DNA from 3 places in the Paenisporosarcina sp. genome. Region 2 is predicted to be linked to each of the others. Evidence: predicted binding sites of a transcription regulator. Region 2 holds the regulator's gene; each other region holds the start of a gene.
What was found. Region 2 encodes Rex, which represses fermentation and respiration genes when NADH is low (regulators of the CRP and FNR family bind a similar motif). Its sites were predicted from a motif close to TTGTGAAATATTTCACAA; they were not measured.
Positions count from the first base shown of each region.

Region 1: a site for Rex is predicted at 4,001-4,018, ahead of AC3EA5_RS12280 (AtpZ/AtpI family protein). Genes of this name have one in related genera too.
Region 3: a site for Rex is predicted at 1,466-1,483, ahead of AC3EA5_RS06510 (cytochrome C oxidase subunit II). Genes of this name have one in related genera too.

Region 1 covers NZ_JBYNRN010000033.1:180,272-186,457, forward strand. Annotated here, with positions in the region: gene AC3EA5_RS12265 (bifunctional diguanylate cyclase/phosphodiesterase) at 1-1,685, shown strand, start outside; gene upp (uracil phosphoribosyltransferase) at 1,769-2,398, shown strand; gene wecB (non-hydrolyzing UDP-N-acetylglucosamine 2-epimerase) at 2,418-3,536, shown strand; gene AC3EA5_RS12280 (AtpZ/AtpI family protein) at 4,173-4,394, shown strand; gene AC3EA5_RS12285 (ATP synthase subunit I) at 4,398-4,769, shown strand; gene atpB (F0F1 ATP synthase subunit A) at 4,799-5,509, shown strand; gene atpE (F0F1 ATP synthase subunit C) at 5,575-5,799, shown strand; gene atpF (F0F1 ATP synthase subunit B) at 5,941-6,186, shown strand, end outside.
Region 2 covers NZ_JBYNRN010000050.1:4,078-10,263, forward strand. Annotated here, with positions in the region: gene tsaD (tRNA (adenosine(37)-N6)-threonylcarbamoyltransferase complex transferase subunit TsaD) at 1-175, shown strand, start outside; gene AC3EA5_RS17615 (ABC-F family ATP-binding cassette domain-containing protein) at 704-2,635, opposite strand; gene AC3EA5_RS17620 (redox-sensing transcriptional repressor Rex) at 2,760-3,416, shown strand; gene AC3EA5_RS17625 (twin-arginine translocase TatA/TatE family subunit) at 3,480-3,674, shown strand; gene tatC (twin-arginine translocase subunit TatC) at 3,692-4,495, shown strand; gene AC3EA5_RS17635 (GntR family transcriptional regulator) at 4,730-5,389, shown strand; gene AC3EA5_RS17640 (DUF2848 family protein) at 5,393-6,064, shown strand; gene AC3EA5_RS17645 (carbon-nitrogen family hydrolase) at 6,076-6,186, shown strand, end outside.
Region 3 covers NZ_JBYNRN010000013.1:50,593-56,778, forward strand. Annotated here, with positions in the region: gene AC3EA5_RS06500 (b(o/a)3-type cytochrome-c oxidase subunit 1) at 1-789, opposite strand, end outside; gene AC3EA5_RS06505 (cytochrome c oxidase subunit II) at 792-1,259, opposite strand; gene AC3EA5_RS06510 (cytochrome C oxidase subunit II) at 1,276-1,407, opposite strand; gene AC3EA5_RS06515 (Crp/Fnr family transcriptional regulator) at 1,555-2,250, opposite strand; gene rluF (23S rRNA pseudouridine(2604) synthase RluF) at 2,407-3,111, shown strand; gene AC3EA5_RS06525 (DUF6904 family protein) at 3,141-3,860, shown strand; gene AC3EA5_RS06530 (hypothetical protein) at 4,026-5,507, opposite strand; gene AC3EA5_RS06535 (sigma-70 family RNA polymerase sigma factor) at 5,508-6,044, opposite strand.

The sequences.
Region 1 (6,186 bases), on a different contig from region 2:
TCTTCCAACAAGGTACTAAATGTTCCGTGTTATTGGTTGATGAGGATGAACGGTTAGTAGTAGCTGCCGCTAAATCACTGCCTCCCGAATACAATCAGGCCATTCAAGGCCGAAAAATCGGACCGAACGCAGGGTCTTGTGGATCAGCAGCCTACTTGAAAAAACCGATTATTGTGACGGATATAGCAACTGATCCATTGTGGACAAACTATAAAGATATCGCATTGCCACATGACTTACGAGCATGCTGGTCTATGCCGATTCTGACTTCTGATAATAAAATTGTAGGAACATTTGCAACTTATTTTTCTACTATTAATAAACCTCGTGCAGTAGATTTAGAATTTATTCAGCGTCTCATTCCTCTTATTTCATTGTCAGTTAAGAATGCAGAGCATCAAGATGAAATATTAAGGCTAGCTTATATAGATTCAGATACAGATTTGCCTAATCGCCACTATTTTACGAATGAACTGAAGGATATATTAATAGAAAGAAAAACAGGATGTATTGCCATTCTTGAACCTAGTGAATTTGCAAAAATTGTTGATATATACGGCAGGCATGCTGGAGATGATCTCATAAAACAATTAGGGCAAAGAATTCGCAGAACATGTAAAGGAACTCACGATGTCATTGCCAGATTCGCAAGTTCTGCCTTAATTTTCGTTAGTGTTCTTCCATTAAAAGACGTAGAATCTTATGCTGCTAAAATCGCCCAGATTGCAACTGATCCTTTTTTAGTAGCAGATGCTGAGGTATTTGTTACGCTTAAAATGGGTGTCACAACCTTTACAAAACAAGACAATTCGGCAGATGAACTCATTCGTTACGCGGATACGGCTTTATCGGATGCAAAAAAACGATTGGGCAATTCCATCTCTTTCTTTGAATCAACACAAGATGTGGCAGCAAAACATGAGATGACGATCTTCAACCATTTGTCGCATGCTATTCAAAGACAAGAATTCGATATCCATTTACAACCAAAGGTCAATTTATCCACGGGAGAAATTTTCTCTTTTGAAGCATTAGCGAGGTGGACTTCACCTGATTTAGGGATTATTCCTCCAAGTGTATTTATTCAAGCTGCTGAAAACGCAGGGAAAATCAGAAGTATCGAAATGCAAGTTCTTCATAAAGTTTTAAATTGGCTTTCTAACCGAAAAAACGCAGGACAAAAACTATACCAAGTGGCGATTAATGTATCGACAGATCACTTTTTTCATCCGGATTTTATAAATGACCTAGTGAATACTGTAAAAGATTATAAGATTGATCCTCAATATATTCGAGTTGAAATTACAGAGAGTATTGGATTAGTAGATTTTGAGCTGGCAAAACTCATATTTGGACAGCTTCGATTAGCAGGATTTGAAAGTTCAGTAGATGATTTTGGGATGGGCTTTTCTTCATTAAGTTATATTCAACAACTTCCATTTACGGAAATAAAGATTGATCGAAGTTTTATATCTAAAATTGATCATGAAGGGACTCTGGCAATTGTCCGCACAATTATTCAGTTAGCGAACAATTTAAATATGGAATCGATCGCAGAAGGAATTGAAACGGTCGAACAATTAACGATATTAAGGTCAATGGGCTGTCAGAGCGGGCAAGGATTTTATTTCTATAAACCGATGCCAATAAATGAAGTTGACGAATTATTGCGTCTTCAATTGTAATGTAAAAAACACAGTCAGTCATCTAGCCCTGCTGTGTTTTTCTGCTATAATAGATGAAGTTTGAACTTAAGGAGATGAACGGAATGGGAAAAGTATTCGTTTTTGATCATCCATTGATCCAACATAAATTAACGTATATTCGAGATAAGAAAACTGGTACAAAAGAATTTCGTGAACTTGTAGACGAAGTTGCTACATTAATGGCGTTTGAAATTACACGTGATATGCCACTTGACGAAGTAGACGTGGAAACACCGGTAACAACTGCAAAAGCAAAAGTGTTATCTGGTAAAAAACTTGGTATCGTTCCAATCTTACGTGCAGGTATCGGAATGGTTGATGGGATTTTAAAATTAATTCCAGCTGCAAAGGTAGGTCATATCGGTCTATATCGTGATCCACAAACTCTAAAACCGATCGAGTATTATGTGAAATTACCTGCTGATGTTGAAGAACGTGACTTTATTTTAGTTGACCCAATGCTTGCAACAGGCGGATCTGCACTAGAAGCTATCAATTCATTGAAAAAACGCGGAGCAAAAAATATTAAATTTATGTGCCTAATTGCTGCACCTGAGGGAGTAGAAGTGATTCAAGAAGCTCACCCTGATGTAGACATTTACATTGCGGCACTTGATGAAAAATTAGATGACCACGGTTATATTGTTCCTGGACTAGGCGATGCTGGTGACCGTCTGTTCGGTACGAAATAAGTAAGGATGTGTGTGATAAATGAATAAAAAATGGAAAGTAATGACGATTTTCGGAACACGACCGGAAGCCATTAAAATGGCACCACTAGTTCTTGAACTGGAAAAGCATGCAGACGAGATTGAATCGATTGTGACGGTTACAGCTCAACACCGTCAAATGCTTGATCAAGTTTTAGAGACTTTTGGAATTACACCGGATTTCGATTTAAACATTATGAAAGACCGTCAAACATTGATAGACGTTACAACACGTGGATTAGAAGGCTTGGATGCAGTTATGAAAGAAGCCAAACCTGATATCGTTTTAGTTCATGGGGATACAACAACGACGTTTATTGCTAGCTTGGCTGCATTTTATAATCAAATCGCTGTGGGTCACGTAGAAGCAGGATTACGTACATTTAACAAATATTCACCTTATCCGGAAGAAATGAATCGTCAACTGACTGGTGTCATGGCTGATTTACATTTTTCACCGACAGAAGTTTCTGCAGATAATTTACGCCGAGAAAATAAACCAGAAGATCGAATCGTGGTTACTGGTAATACGGCCATTGATGCACTGAAAACAACTGTACGTGAAGAATATACGCATCCTGTACTAGACAAAATCGGTTCAGACCGCATGATTTTGTTAACGGCTCACCGTCGTGAAAATCTAGGACAACCTATGCGAAATATGTTCCGTGCAATTAAGCGATTAATTGAAGAGCATGATGATCTGCAAGTGGTTTACCCAGTGCATATGAATCCTGCTGTAAGAGAAGTTGCCAATGAAGTATTAGGTAACGATCCTCGAATTCATCTAATTGAACCGCTTGAAGTTTTAGATTTCCATAACTTCGCAGCACGTTCATTTATTATTTTGACGGATTCTGGTGGCGTTCAAGAAGAAGCTCCTTCATTAGGAAAACCGGTTCTTGTATTACGTGATACAACAGAACGTCCTGAAGGGATTGCTGCAGGAACACTGAAGTTAGCAGGTACAGATGAAGAAACTATTTACGGAATGGCGAAAGAGCTATTAACTGACGAAGCGGCATACGCTTTAATGTCAAAAGCCTCTAACCCATACGGTGATGGCGAAGCATCAAGAAGAATTGTTGTAGCTTTAAAAGATTATTTAACTAAAAACTAAATGAAAAAGGAACTGCTTTTGCAGTTCCTTTTAGTTTGTAGACAAAAAAATGCTGGAAATCGATTGAGTGGATTGGTAGAAGGCGTATAATTGAGTTGTTCTGATTTTCGCTGCGCTACTAGTTAAAAGAAGTTTGTTTCAATGCAAAGCTCACTTGGTTAATGAGACGATTTTTATTAAGTAGAATTGGTTTTTTAAATTTATCAATCAATCTGACGGGTTTATCAATCAAATTAGAGATTTATCAATCAAACTGACGATTTATCAATCAAACTCACCATTTTATCAATCAAACGCGTTTCATAGCCAAGTTAACTAGGTGAACTACCATCTCAATACTCTTCAATAGTAAAGAGACGTTGAGTATATAGCGAGGTGACGAGTGCATATGTAAAAATTCGAAAATATAACAACTCATCCTGCTGTGCCTAAAATTTGTCGACAATATGTCGAGCCCTTGTAGTTTGTGAAGTTTTTCACGGGAATCAATTGACATCAAATTACCCCTATTGTATGCTTACAAAGGGTATGAATGAGAGGGCTTTCACAGAGAAATTATGTGAAGAAACCTTGTTATATCTGCTTTCTACTAGATTCGCGGTTTTTACAAAACTTGCAAAAAACGTGAGGATCATCATGCGTCCAAATCGACGTCCTTTACACGCAATGGCCCTTTATTCGGCTATTGTCTCACAACTTGTTGGTTCTATTTTAATCGGTGTGTACACAGGTATGTGGCTCGACAGCAAAATAGGCACCACCCCGTTATTTTTAGTGCTATGTCTGTTCATTGGCCTCGCTGCTGGTGTGACAGCCGTAATTCTGTCCATTCGAAAATACGATTCAGGAGATACATAATCTATGCAAGGTTTACAGCAAGTATATCAAAGGCAAAAGAAACTTATATTTTTTTTGCTCGCATTCTGTGCACTTGGCTGGGGTTTTACTCCATACCAAACTGTGTTTGCTGGCTTAGCATTAGGCGCCCTCTTTGGGTTGTATAACTTTTGGCTCCTCGTACGGAGATTGGAAAAATTCGACCGCTCTTTAAATGAAGGGAAGAAAGTCAAATCACTCGGCACTGCTATGAGGTTCGCCTCTGGAATAGCGGCTGTGGCGGTTGCGATGTCTGTTCCTGAACAATTTCATTTAGGAAGCACGGTCATTGGGTTGATGATTCCGTATGTTTACTTACTTGTAGACAGAATTGTATACCATGTGAAACACCATTAATCGAATTGTGAAAGAGAGGTGAATGCATCGTGCATCATGAGAATCCGACGGTTACATGGCTTGGACTTACGTTCAATCTGTCTAACGTTTTGATGCTATCAGTTACCGCACTAATTGTTTTCTTAATTGCTGTGTTTGCTACACGTAAATTGAGTTTAAAACCGACTGGTATGCAAAACTTTATGGAGTGGGTTATGGACTTCGTAAAAGGTATTATCAAGAGCAACATGGACTGGAACACAGGTGGTCGTTTCCATGTGCTTGGAATTACACTAATTATGTTTATCTTCGTGGCAAACATGTTAGGTCTTCCATTCGCTATCATAGTTAACGGAGAGTTATGGTGGAAATCACCAACAGCTGATCCACTAGTAGCTATGACACTTGCAACAATGGTGGTTGTATTAACACACTTCTATGCGATCCAAATGAAAGGGTTGAAAGAATACGGAAAAGACTACTTACGTCCACTTCCATTCTTAGCACCTTTAAAAGTAATTGAAGAGTTCGCGAATACGTTGACACTCGGTCTTCGTCTTTACGGAAACATTTATGCAGGGGAAATCCTACTCGGCTTACTAGCTACTATAGGTGGAGCAAGCTTCTTAGGTTTCTTCGGAGTTATTGTACCAACACTTGCTTGGCAAGGTTTCTCGATTTTCGTTGGAGCAATCCAATCGTTTATCTTCGTTATGTTAACGATGGTTTATATGGCTCACAAAGTGAGTCACGACCATTAATATACTGTTCATTCATTTGAACAATTAACACAAAAAAACACATATTCCAAGGAGGAAATTTTATTATGACAGGTTCAGTAGGTTTATTAGCAGCAGCTATCGCAATCGGTTTAGGTGCACTTGGTGCAGGTATTGGTAACGGATTAATCGTTTCAAAAACAGTTGAAGGTATCGCTCGCCAACCAGAAGCTCGTGGCGTTCTTCAAACAACAATGTTCATCGGGGTTGCATTAGTTGAGGCACTTCCAATCATCGCTGCAGTTATCGCGTTCATCGCTTTAAACGCTTAATTTGTAGTCGGTTTTATAAAATGGCGAAGTTGAACCTTCGCCATTCTCTTATGAAAAGATACTATTTAGTAACTTTAAGTTGGAAATACATCTAATTAGATTCACACATAGAATGAAGCTCTTGAAGGGAGTGAAACAATCGTGTTTTTGGATTATCTCGTATTGAATGCGTCTGATGGTCATGAAGTTAAATTCTTGAACACAGGTGACATCTTTGCTACTTTGATTATTTTCATCATCTTGATGCTCCTTCTGAAAAAATTCGCTTGGGGCCCGTTGATGGGAGTAATGAAGCAACGTGAAGATTTGATTGCGAGTGAAATTGAAGCAGCTGAAAATAGCCGTCAAGAATCACAGCAATTATTAGAGGAACAACGTAGTTTGTTG
Region 2 (6,186 bases):
ATTAGAAACGACATTTGAAAATGAAGGCATTCCATTTACAGTGCCACCGTTATTTTTATGTACGGATAATGCAGCGATGATAGCAGCTGCTGGATCAGTTATGTTTGAAAAAGGAATCTTGGGTACGATGGCTATGAATGGGAAGCCAGGAATGCCGTTATTTAACTGGAAATAAGAAAAATCGACTTTCTCGAAAGAGGAAGTCGATTTTTTTTGTGGCAATCAAATTTGTGATTTGTATCAGGGTGATTATTATAACTGTCCATTTTTTATCCATCAATTAATACGATAAATGTTTTAGAAATTCCATATAGGAAATACATAACTTATTCCATTGTCGATTAAGCTGTTTTTTAAGTTTAAAAAAGAATATGTTATCCCCAAACTCATCTTGTGATAAACAAAAAAGTAGGTCAGTGTCAATAGAGAACATCTGTACTTATGCACAATTTGTTGATAACTTGTGTATAAGTAGGTGGAATTCAATATATAGTAGGTCATTAATCCACCGGTAATGTGTACAAAAACTTTTTTACCTGTGGACAGTGTGGATAAGTCTGTTGATAGATTGATATATCAAGGTTTTGATGTGAATAAATTTGTGGAAAGAAAAATATCGAAATTTGCTATTGACCTATATATATAATCGAAACAAGGCGAAATAAATGCCACATGGTCTCCCATGTGGCAAGAATGATAAAATTTATAAATTTTCCAATTCTTCTTCTAATTCAACCCATTCAGTCATGTAGACATCTTGCTCTTGTTTAACTGAATCTAATTCTTTTTGAAGGGCCATTAACTGTTCGTGATCTTGAAAAATAGCTGGATCACAAAGCTTCTCTTCAACTTGTTGAATTTTACCTTCAATTGTTTGTAATTCAACTTCTAAATCTTCTAATCGACGTGTGATTTGACGTTCTCTTTTCTTCGCATCTTTATCAATCGTTGAAGTAGATTGTTTAGCAGTAGGAGATTCAATTTCTTGAAGCCCCATTTTTTCTAATTTAATTTCTTCTAACTCTTTTTTCTTTTCTACGTAGTAATCATAGTCGCCTAAATACTCAAATGCGCCGTCACTTGATAACTCAATAACCTTTGTAGCTATTCGGTTAATAAAGTATCGATCATGCGAAACAAAAAGGATGGTTCCCGGGTAGTCTATCAATGCGTTTTCAAGAACTTCCTTACTATCAAGGTCCAGATGGTTGGTTGGTTCATCGAGTATTAACGTATTTGATTTCAACATCATTAATTTAGCTAAGGCAACGCGTGATTTTTCGCCACCTGACAATGAAGAAATGGACTTCGTCACATCATCCCCGCTAAATAAGAAGCGACCTAATACATTCCGAACATCTTTTTCATTCATCAGTGGCCATTCATCCCACAGTTCTTTTAATACAGAACGGCTGCCGGTTAGTTTGGCTTGTTCTTGGTCATAATAGCCAAATTGCACATTCGTGCCGTATTTGATATTTCCACTAATTGGCGGGATGTCTTTAACAACTGTTTTTAATAAAGTGGATTTACCCACCCCGTTTGGTCCGACTAAAGCAATTCGGTCCTCACGGAATACACGAAGATTCACATCTGTTGAAACGGGTTTCCCAGCATAACCAACGGTCATCTGATCTATTGCTAAAACATCATTTCCGCTTTGACGTTCAATTGAGAAGCCGAAATTTGCGGATTTCTCCGATCCATCAGGTGAATCCATCCAATCTGTTTTTTCTAAAACCTTACGTCTCGACTGTGCCATTTTCGTTGTGGACGCTCGAGCTAAATTGCGTTGGACGAAATCTTCGAGTTTCGCTTTTTCTTCCTGCTGTTTATCAAAAGTCTTTAAATCGCGTTCATACGTTTTCGCTTTCTCATCCAAATATGCACTGTAGTTCCCTACAAAGCGTTTTACTTTATGACGAGATACTTCATAGACAAAGTTTACAACTTGATCGAGGAAATAGCGGTCATGGGAAACAATTAAAATAGCACCTGGATATCCTTGTAAATAACGCTCAAGCCAACTTAATGTATCGATATCTAAATGGTTAGTAGGCTCATCTAAAATTAATAAGTCTGGTTTTGTTAAAAGGAGTTTAGCTAATGCTAATCGCGTTTTTTGACCACCGGATAAGGATTGAATTGGTTTTGTGAAATCTTCAGGGAAGAATTGCATCCCGTGAAGCACGGAGCGGGTATCAGCTTCATATTGATAACCACCCGAATCCTTAAAATTCACTTGTTTTATGTCATAATCAGCCATTAAGCGGGCGTATGCTTCCGCATCTTCATAGATAGAAGGGTCCGCCATTTGCTTTTCAAGGGTTCGAAGTTCTTGTTCTGCAGCTTGATGATGTGCAAATATGGTCATCATTTCATCCCAAATGGAAAGGTCGGAATCGATTCCAGCGTGTTGCTCCATGTAGCCAACCTTTGTGCCTTTAGGAATGATGATTTCACCTGAATCGTATGACATTTTACCAGCAATAATTTTTAAGAGTGTTGACTTTCCAGCACCATTTCGACCGACTAATGCAACACGATCACGATGATTAATTTCGAGTTTAACACCGCTTAATATTTCATCTACAACAAACGATTTATGTAATTGGTTCACTTGTAAGACAATCATAATTCCACCTCAGTTCTCACTTAGTTTAAAGGATGGTTCAAACACTTGCAACGACCGAACTTTACTTATACATACGACTGATGTAAGATGGAATCGATTTCGCTTAAATCGCAGGAGGAACTGCATGAAACAAGAACCGATTAAAATTCCACAAGCCACGACAAAACGACTGCCACTTTACTATCGTTTCATTCAAAATTTATCGAGCACTGGCAAAAAACGTGTGTCTTCACAAGAGTTAAGTGATGCCATGAAAATCGACCCTGCAACGATTCGAAGAGACTTTTCTCATTTTGGTGCTTTAGGAAGAAAGGGATACGGCTATGATGTCCCTCATCTTTTAGAATTCTTCCGTCAAACATTAGACCAAGATGAAGAAACGAATGTCGCTTTGATTGGAGTAGGTAGTTTAGGAACTGCTTTTTTGAAATACAATTTCCATAAAAATCACAATACACGTATTGTGCTCGCATTTGATACAAGTGCCACTGAAGACGGTACGATGATGAGTGATATTCCTGTTTTCGAACCTAGTAAATTAGAAGAAAAAATCAAAGAGTTTGGAATTGAACTTGTCATTTTAACTGTGCCTTCACGCGCTGCACAAGAAGTAACCGATCGACTAACCAAAACCAATGTAAAAGGGATTCTAAATTTCACCCCTGTTCGTTTATCTGTGCCTGATTCTATTCGTGTACATACGATTGATTTATCTGTTGAATTACAGACCTTGATCTACTTGATTAGACAGGACGAGGAAACGTTCACATATCGTTCATAGTAGCATTAGCATAGATTCGGCAAATACGTTAAAATGAAATCACACTATAAGGAGGTGTCTGCAATGTCTCCAGGTCCATTAAGTTTAATCATTATCGGTATCGTCGCATTACTTGTGTTCGGTCCTAAAAAATTACCTGAACTAGGTAAAGCGTTTGGTTCGTCATTACGTGAGTTTAAAAATGCAACAAAAGGTTTAGCAGATGATGACGAAGAAGATAAAAAGAAAATAGACGTTCAAAAAGACGAACTGAAGTAAGTTAGGATGAACATTCAATGAATGAAAAAGACTTAACACTCGTTGAACATATAGATGAAATAAGAAAACGACTGATGATCATCGTCGTTTTCTTTGTTATTGCAGTAGTGGCAAGTTTCTTTATTGCTGAACCATTAATAAACTTCTTACAATACAGTGAAGAAGCCAAATCGTTACCGCTTCATGCATTTACGATTACAGATCCAATCATGATTTACTTAAAAGTTATCCTATTTGTTGCGTTCTTACTCACGTCTCCCGTTATTTTGTATCAACTATGGGGATTTGTAAGTCCGGGTCTTTATGAGCCTGAGAGAAAAGCAACCCTTAGTTATATTCCTTTTACTTTCTTATTATTTGTAGCAGGAATTTTGTTTTCATATAAAGTGTTATTTCCCTATGTCATTCACTTTATGATCTTACTAGCAATAGATTTAGGAATAAACCAAGTAATTGGAATTAATGATTACTTCAATTTCCTATTCCAAATTACGATTCCGTTCGGTATTATTTTTCAATTACCGATCGTGTTATTATTTTTAACTCGACTTGGCGTGATCACGCCAATGTTCATGGTGAAAGTAAGAAGATATGCATACTTTGTTTTATTTGTCATAGCGGCATTTATCACGCCACCAGATATTATTTCTCACCTAATCGTCACGGTGCCATTGTTCGCATTATATGAACTGAGTGTCATGGTTTCACGTGTCGGATACAAAAAGTATTTGAAATCAGAAGAATTACGTCAACGTGAAGAGCACCAATCACTAGTTGATGAAGCAAATAGACGACGAAACGAAAACCTTCCACCGGAATGATCTAGTGGAAGGTTTTTTTGTTTGGATTTCATTAAGTCGGTTTGTATGATTTTGTACTTGAAGTAAATAGATTGATTGAATACTTTATCAAAATCTATTCTCACTATTTGAAAGGTTATAGATAATAAAATTCAATTTAATAAATAATATATTGACAATTTTCAAATTATTTATGTATTATGTATACATAACACATAATACATAAATAATAATACTTTATTAGGAGGAGGAAAGATGAAACTTCAAATGAAACCGGTTTCAAAAAATAAGACAACTAGAGAATTAATTTATGAAGAGTTAAAAAAGGCTATATTAACAAAAGAGATAAGTGAGAAAGAAATACTTACTGAAACACTTCTAGCAGAAACGCTAAATACTTCAAGGACACCGATACGGGAAGCAGTAGCGGAATTAGTAAAAGAGGGTTTGCTAGTTCATATACCTCGAAAGGGCTTCCAAGTTAGAAAAATTTCAAGAAATGAGAGTAACCAGATTATCTTTCTGCGTCAAACAATTGAAGCTGAAGGAATGAAAAATCTTTCTTCTACAATTCAGATTCATCAAATTGAGGAAATTGAAAATGTAGTGGAACAACAAAAGAATGCGATGGAAAACAATGACCGTATTTTATTTATTGAACTAGATTTGTTGTTTCACACCAAACTATTACAATTTGCAAATCTAAATGTATTTGAACAAGTCTTACATGAAATGTACAATTTAACTCTTTTAGTTGGACACCATGCATTGATGAAAGAAGGTCGGATGAAAGAAGTTATTATTGAACACAAAAATATAATTTTGGCATTAAAAGAATCTGGTAATGCAGAAGAGAAATTGCTTAACCATCTCAATATCACAAAACAGCATGTCATGAATATGTCGGAGGAATAAGAAATGGAAAAAAAGAAAATTATACTTTCGATTGACCAAATCCCTAAAGAATTTACAGTAGAACGCACTTACTGCATAGGTTACACAGGTAGAAATAAAGAAAAAGTATACGAACATATACAGGAATTAGCTGAAATAGGTATACCAGAACCAGTAGAGGTGCCAATGCTTTATCCTGTAAGCGCATACACAGTAAATCAAAATAATGATATTCAGGTCATAGGTAATAAGACGAGTGGAGAAGCAGAGCTCGTACTTATGTTTGAAGAAAATGAGGTTTTTTTAACTGTAGGCAGTGACCATACAGATCGCGGACTTGAAACAGTAGACATTAATAAGTCTAAACAAGTATGTGATAAACCGATTGGAACGGAAGCATGGCATATTAATGAAGTATTGAATCACTGGGATGAATTAATTATTCGTTCTGAACAACTGATTGAAAATGACTGGGTTCTATATCAAGAAAATCCTGTCTCTTCAATAATTACTTACGATGAAATTCTTGCATTTTTAAAGAAAAAAGAGGTTTCTTTAAACAACACATTAGTATTGGCAGGTACTGTTCCTTTAAGTGATGGATTTAAATACGGACAAGCGTTCAAAATGAAAATTATTGATCCGGTTCGTAAGAAAGAAATACAAGCAAATTATACAGTGAATCAAATTGCATAAGAGGTGAGAGAGTGAAATATTCAATCTATCAAATGGATATTGTTCCAGGTAACCCAAAAGCAAATCACCAAAAAGTATTAGAATGGCTAGTTAGTATTTTAGATGTCGAAAAACCCGATACA
Region 3 (6,186 bases), on a different contig from region 2:
AACCGGTATTGAGAACAAGATAAATAACACAAATGCTAAACGTGCTAATGAATCACTAAATACTTTAACGCCAAGTAATTTTGGAACAATCACATACCAAGCCATATATGCAGGTAGCAACCAGAAGTAAACTAGGGGGTGACCAAAATACCAAAACAATGAACGACTTAACTCAACGTTAATTGTATCGACCCAACCGAATGCCCAAGGAATGTATTGGAATAAAACCGTAGCTACTACCCCTAAACATGCGATAATCCACATAATAATTGTTGTGATGGTCATGAAAGCAAATAGTGGACTCAATTCACCTTTATGAGCTTTGCGCCAAACCACATAATGTCCGACTAATGCGAAGCTGCTTATCCATGTTCCGACAATAACCAATGCAAGACCGACATAGTACCATCCGCTCGCTTTAAGTGGTGCATAGAAAGTATAGAGCACAGAAGCTTCACCAGAAATGATCATGACTGTCGCCATCACCGTTCCGATTGTCGTAACCCAGAATCCGATCCAAGAATAAAGAAGAACTTTAGGTCCGAAACTTCCTAAGCTTTTACTCATTCCTGTAACAAAGAATCCAAAAATAAAGTATGTCGTAAAAATAAGGGCAAGTAGAACACCATGTGCCGTTAAAATTTGATAATAATCTAACCAACTTGGTAATTGCAGGGCATCATTTCGAATGAAAACCTGTAATAATCCGCATAATGTTCCGATAAGGAACGCGATATAAGCAACGCCGATATTCCATAGTGCTAATTTGCGATCTTGTGCAGCAATCATGATCAATACACCTCAATTTCTGTAGACATGAAATGATGTCCAGAACCACAGTATTCATTGCAAAGAATTAAATACTTGCCAGGTTTGTCAAACGTATATGACTTCGTTGTGATTTGACCCGGAACGACCATCATATTCACTTTCGTGTTATCTATCGTAAAACTGTGAACAACATCTATACTCGTTACTTTAAAAATAATTTCTTTTCCAGCAGGGACTTTCAATTCAGGTGCTGTGTAACTAAAAGCCATCGCTACAATCGCCACTTGATACGTATCATCATCTAATTGTGTAACTCCTGGGTTATCAAATGGTGCTGTTTCATTTACTTTTTTCGGATCAATCGTGTCCATCCCTCCTGCAGGCGTATGGCCATGAGAAAAGGCACTGATACCTACAACACTTAAGAAAACAACTAGTGATGCGATACCAAAAATCAACCATATTTTTTCAAATTTATGAAGATGCATTTTTTCCACTCCCTATTTAACGTGCTACATACATGTAATAAACGACTACCCACATGACAATGATGATTACGCCAACAGACATGACGCTTACAAATGTTCCTTTTAGATTCTCTTCCTTAGCTGGCTTCGTTTTCTTCAAATTCCTCACCTCGAAATTCATTCTTCCATTATGTTATGTTCAGCCTAATTGATTGAGAGGTAAATCATTGTGACTTTTATCACACTCAAGCCGGTTTTCATTCAAGTGTCAATAAATAGACAAAAAAAAGCGATTCACCTCGAAGGCAATCGCTTGTTAATCAATTTTACAAAACGCTATTGGGCAATCTTCACATAGAATTTCATCTTTTAAATACTGGAGATCATGAATATAAATTTTCCCATTCACCATGGATACTTTACTTAGTTTTTTCAACTCGTTTAATAACCGATTCACCACTTCTCTCGTCATTCCACAGAAGTTAGCCAGATCTTGGTTCGTCAACACCATATCAATTAAAATACCATGTTCATCTTTCTCGCCATAACTATTCGTGAGACGGATTAAGGTTGAATAGAGCGCACCCTTTTTCCCATGTAAAAGTAAGTCCCTAAATTTAGTCTGGGTTTTTTGATGGTTCACACCCATCCATTTCATAAAGGCAACTGCTAAATCCGCATTTTCAGCTAATTCCTTTTCAAGGTCATCAATGCTTACTTTGACGCACGTAACATCCTCTAATGCTTTTGCATCTAACATATATTTAGCATCTATCGAAAAGAGCGTAACTTCCCCAACCAATTGGTTTCTTCCGCAAATTCTCAAGGTCAATTCTCTACCTTCAGAAGTCACCTTACCAATTTGAACTTTCCCTTGTTGAATGAAATAAACACCTTTTATCGAATCGCCTTCTCTAAATAGATAACTATCTTTTTTATATTCTTTTACACTATGCCGAATGGAAAGTAACTCTTTTAACTCGGAAGAAATAACTCTTTTTTCTTCGCTCAAAATAAGTCCTCCTTCCTCTATTTCCCTCTTATTTTAATGGTATCATAGTCTTAATTTTAAAGGTAGGGAATTCCAACTGTCAGCTGACTCACCTAAATCATACAACTCTTCATAATAGGTTATAATGAAGGTACTAAAAAAAGCAGGTGATGATAGATGCGTATCAACAAATATTTAAGTGAAGCTGGAATCGTTTCTAGACGCGGTGCGGATAAATGGATCGAGGATGGCCGAATTACGATAAACGGCGTAAAAGCTGAACTAGGTAGCAAAGTTGAACCTGGAGATGAGGTCCGTGCAGACGGAAATCTAGTTAAACATGAAGATCCTTATGTCTATATCGTTTTAAACAAACCCGTTGGAATTACAAGTACTACGGAACGTCATATTCAAGGGAATATAGTCGACTTCGTCAATCATCCTTTGCGTATTTTTCATATTGGTCGCCTCGATAAAGATTCACATGGTCTGATTTTATTAACAAATGACGGTGACATTGTGAACGAAATTCTTCGAGCTGAAAATGAACATGAAAAAGAGTACATTGTGAAGGTGGATCAACCAATTACACAGGATTTCCTTCAAGAAATGGCAGAAGGCGTAGAAATATTAGATACCAAAACACTCCCTTGTAAGGTGGAAAAATTGTCATCTAATATCTTCAAAATCACGCTAACGCAAGGATTGAATCGTCAAATTCGTCGCATGTGTACAGCCCTCGGTTATGAGGTAAAAAGCTTGCAACGTATCCGTATTATGAACATCTCAATTGATAACTTACAAATTGGACAATGGCGCGAACTTACGAAAGATGAGTTAAGCGAATTATTTTCCATGCTTAACTACACGCCAAAGAGGTAATAGAAGAGTAAGAGATGGAGGCGATTTAGATGCTATCAATTACACATACTAAAAATCTGACAGGCGCAATTGTAAGCGGAGACTATTGGGATCTCGATGAACTCAATCACGCTATCTATGCTGTGATTGGTGAAGAAGGAAAATACTATGATTTAGAGGGTTCACGAGCACGCATCCTCAAAGTATGTCATGACTTCCGCCAAGCAAGCCAAGGAGAGCGTAACATTGAATTTGTTAGGAACGGTCTTCATAAAGATTCAATGAAAGAACATGATTTGGTCGCTCCAGAAAAAAATGTGTATTTTACGGTTCAAATATTATGGCCAGAACTCATTTTTGCAGCGATTGCTTTGAACGATTTCATTAAGCTTTACCAAAAGAATCATTCTTTCCCATTACTCGACGCTCACGTAACAACAATTCGCAAGTTCCAATCAGCGGTTGGTGCATCCTTAAGTGAAACTCTTGATGAAGAAGAATTTCAGAATTTCATGAAATTGCTAAACAATCAAGAAACGAATGTGCATAAGTACGCCATTCAATTTGTCGACGTGTTAAATTTAAACTACATTAAAATGACGAAAGAACAACGTGAAGAAAGTTTAGGAAAGTATGCATTAAAACTCGCTGTACAGGATCATGAGTATGTAGTTTTTCGAAATCAAGTCATTAAATCTGCAAACGTTACAAAGAGTACAATTCACGACCTCGCGCTAACAGCGGAATACCCAGAAGACATTGAATGGTAAAAGAGTGCATTTCTGCACTCTTTTTTCTTTGTTCGAGTAATTTCTATTTCTTTGGAGCTTCAATAAATTATGGTGTTAATTGTTTCATCAACAATCCATCTTCAGTAAGCACTTGAAACTCCAAATCTCTAAGTGACAGCGAAAAGACAGGTGTCATTAATAATTTCACAGAAATTCATTAATTCTTATCTCAGACTCATAAAACTCAATAAAAAGCTGACTAGAACTCAAACTACCGTCTTTTTGTTTAAACTTTAGATTAACTTCTGTAACAGGTTCTCCTTCGCTATTAATAATACTCTCAATAGAAAATGAACTATAATCAATATTTTGGTACATTTCAATAAGCGTTTCTATGTCAGTATCCGTAACTGAATTCTGTGCATACTTTTTAACTTCATTTAAATCTTTATTCTTAAGCCCTTCTAAATACAAAATAAATATGCCCGCTGCTGCTTCATCATCAATTATTTTCCCATCTAGAAGAGTTTGATACATATTCTTGTAATAGGAGTGTTTGGCTACTAAAGATTTAACTTCAAACTCATTTGGATTAGGATAACCTATTGCTTTTAATTCATCTGGCGTCATCTTTTCTAACTCTTCCAGAGAATAAAAATTAGGGCTATCAGCATTTAAATCACCAGTATCGAGTGATTCACCATATCGATTCATTGGTTCGTAAGTAAATTCTAACCATTCACACCAATCGTTAAAACTTTCTTCAAATGTAAAGTAGACTGCATTTACTTTTGGATATTTAAAAACTATATCACTTAAAGGGGCGAGGAATAACCCTTTTTCATTTGAAGTCAAGCTTCCAAAATCACTACGGAAGTCTTTAAATTCAATTACAACAATTCCCTCTTCATTGATCGACACACCATTTACCGAATTCTTCAAAACCTCAGTATTTCGAAAACTCAATTCTTTATAACCATCTTGCATAAGATTGTTCAAATCGTTTTCTAGTTCAGGAAATGCTTGACCATGTGTATTTAAATCAAAAACATATTGTCTGAACATAGGCTCAATAATTCCTATCCACTCCTGCCAAGCAGTAAGATTACCATCAAAGCTAAATTGAGCAGATTTAACTTCCGAGTATTTAAAAATAACGTCATAAAGTGTCCCTAAAAATGCAGTTTTTAATTCTGAAGAAGGACTAGGAACTTTACTTCTAAAATCTTTAAATTCTACTAGTACCATGCCTTTTTCATCAATGGAAACACCATTAATAGAATCATTCATTGACTCTAAAATTCCTAATTCTAAATTTGGACTTAACATAATTTTTCTTAAATCATCCTCTAATTTTTGAAATTGTTCCCCGTGGCTACTCAATTCCATTACAAGGTGACTAGGATCTACAGGTTCTACTACTACATGCTTTTCTACTATTTCATTATTCGCTTTATTTGCAGTAGTAAGTTCGTCATTTTGTCCAATAGAGAAGAAAACAAAAATGACTGCCCCAATACTAAGAAATAACAAAGTAAATGTAGGCAATAACCTATTTATTAGAGAGATTCGTTGAGGCTTTCTCTTATGTGCATTGGATAGAACTCGATTTCTAAATTGGTTGGTAAACAATTTTTCTTTCCCGATGTAATGTTCAATACTTTCTTTGATTTTTTTCTCATCCATTTATAGTTCTCCTCTCTTTTCAAGATGGACTTTTAATTGTTCACGAGCCCTGCGTAGTCTTGTTTTAATGGTATTACTCGAACAAGCTAAAATTGTTGCAACTTCTTCAATACTTAGCTCTTTATAATAGTAAAGAACAATCACTTCTCGATATTTGAGATCTAAAGACAAGACCTCTTTCCCTATCGTGTGTCGATCATCGTTTGTAATAACTTCACCTTCAGTAGTATTTCCACTTTGAAAAAATGAACTAAGTTTATCTGAAATTCTTACATTTTTATAAGACCAACTTCTTAAATAATCGTAACAACGATTTATCGTCATACGGTATAAGTAGGTTCTATAAGTTGAATGACCTTTAAAGGCTTCTCTTTTCTCGTATGCTCGTAAAAAGACATCTTGTATAATATCTTCGGCTGCTTGCTTATTTTTCACATAGGTATATGCCAATCTCATGAGTTCTTCACCATATTGGTCAACTAAGTCCTCAAAAAAGAAATGATTATTAAACTCTGAACTCTCACTACTCGATAACATCCATTTTTCAACCTCCTGTAAAACGTTGAACATTAGACGGAGCACTTCAGTTCAAGGTTTCAAGTTTTATAGAAAAAATAAAACGCTAACGATTGTTAGCGTTTTTATCTTTAATGCTGTGGTTTTAAGCATTTGTATAAGT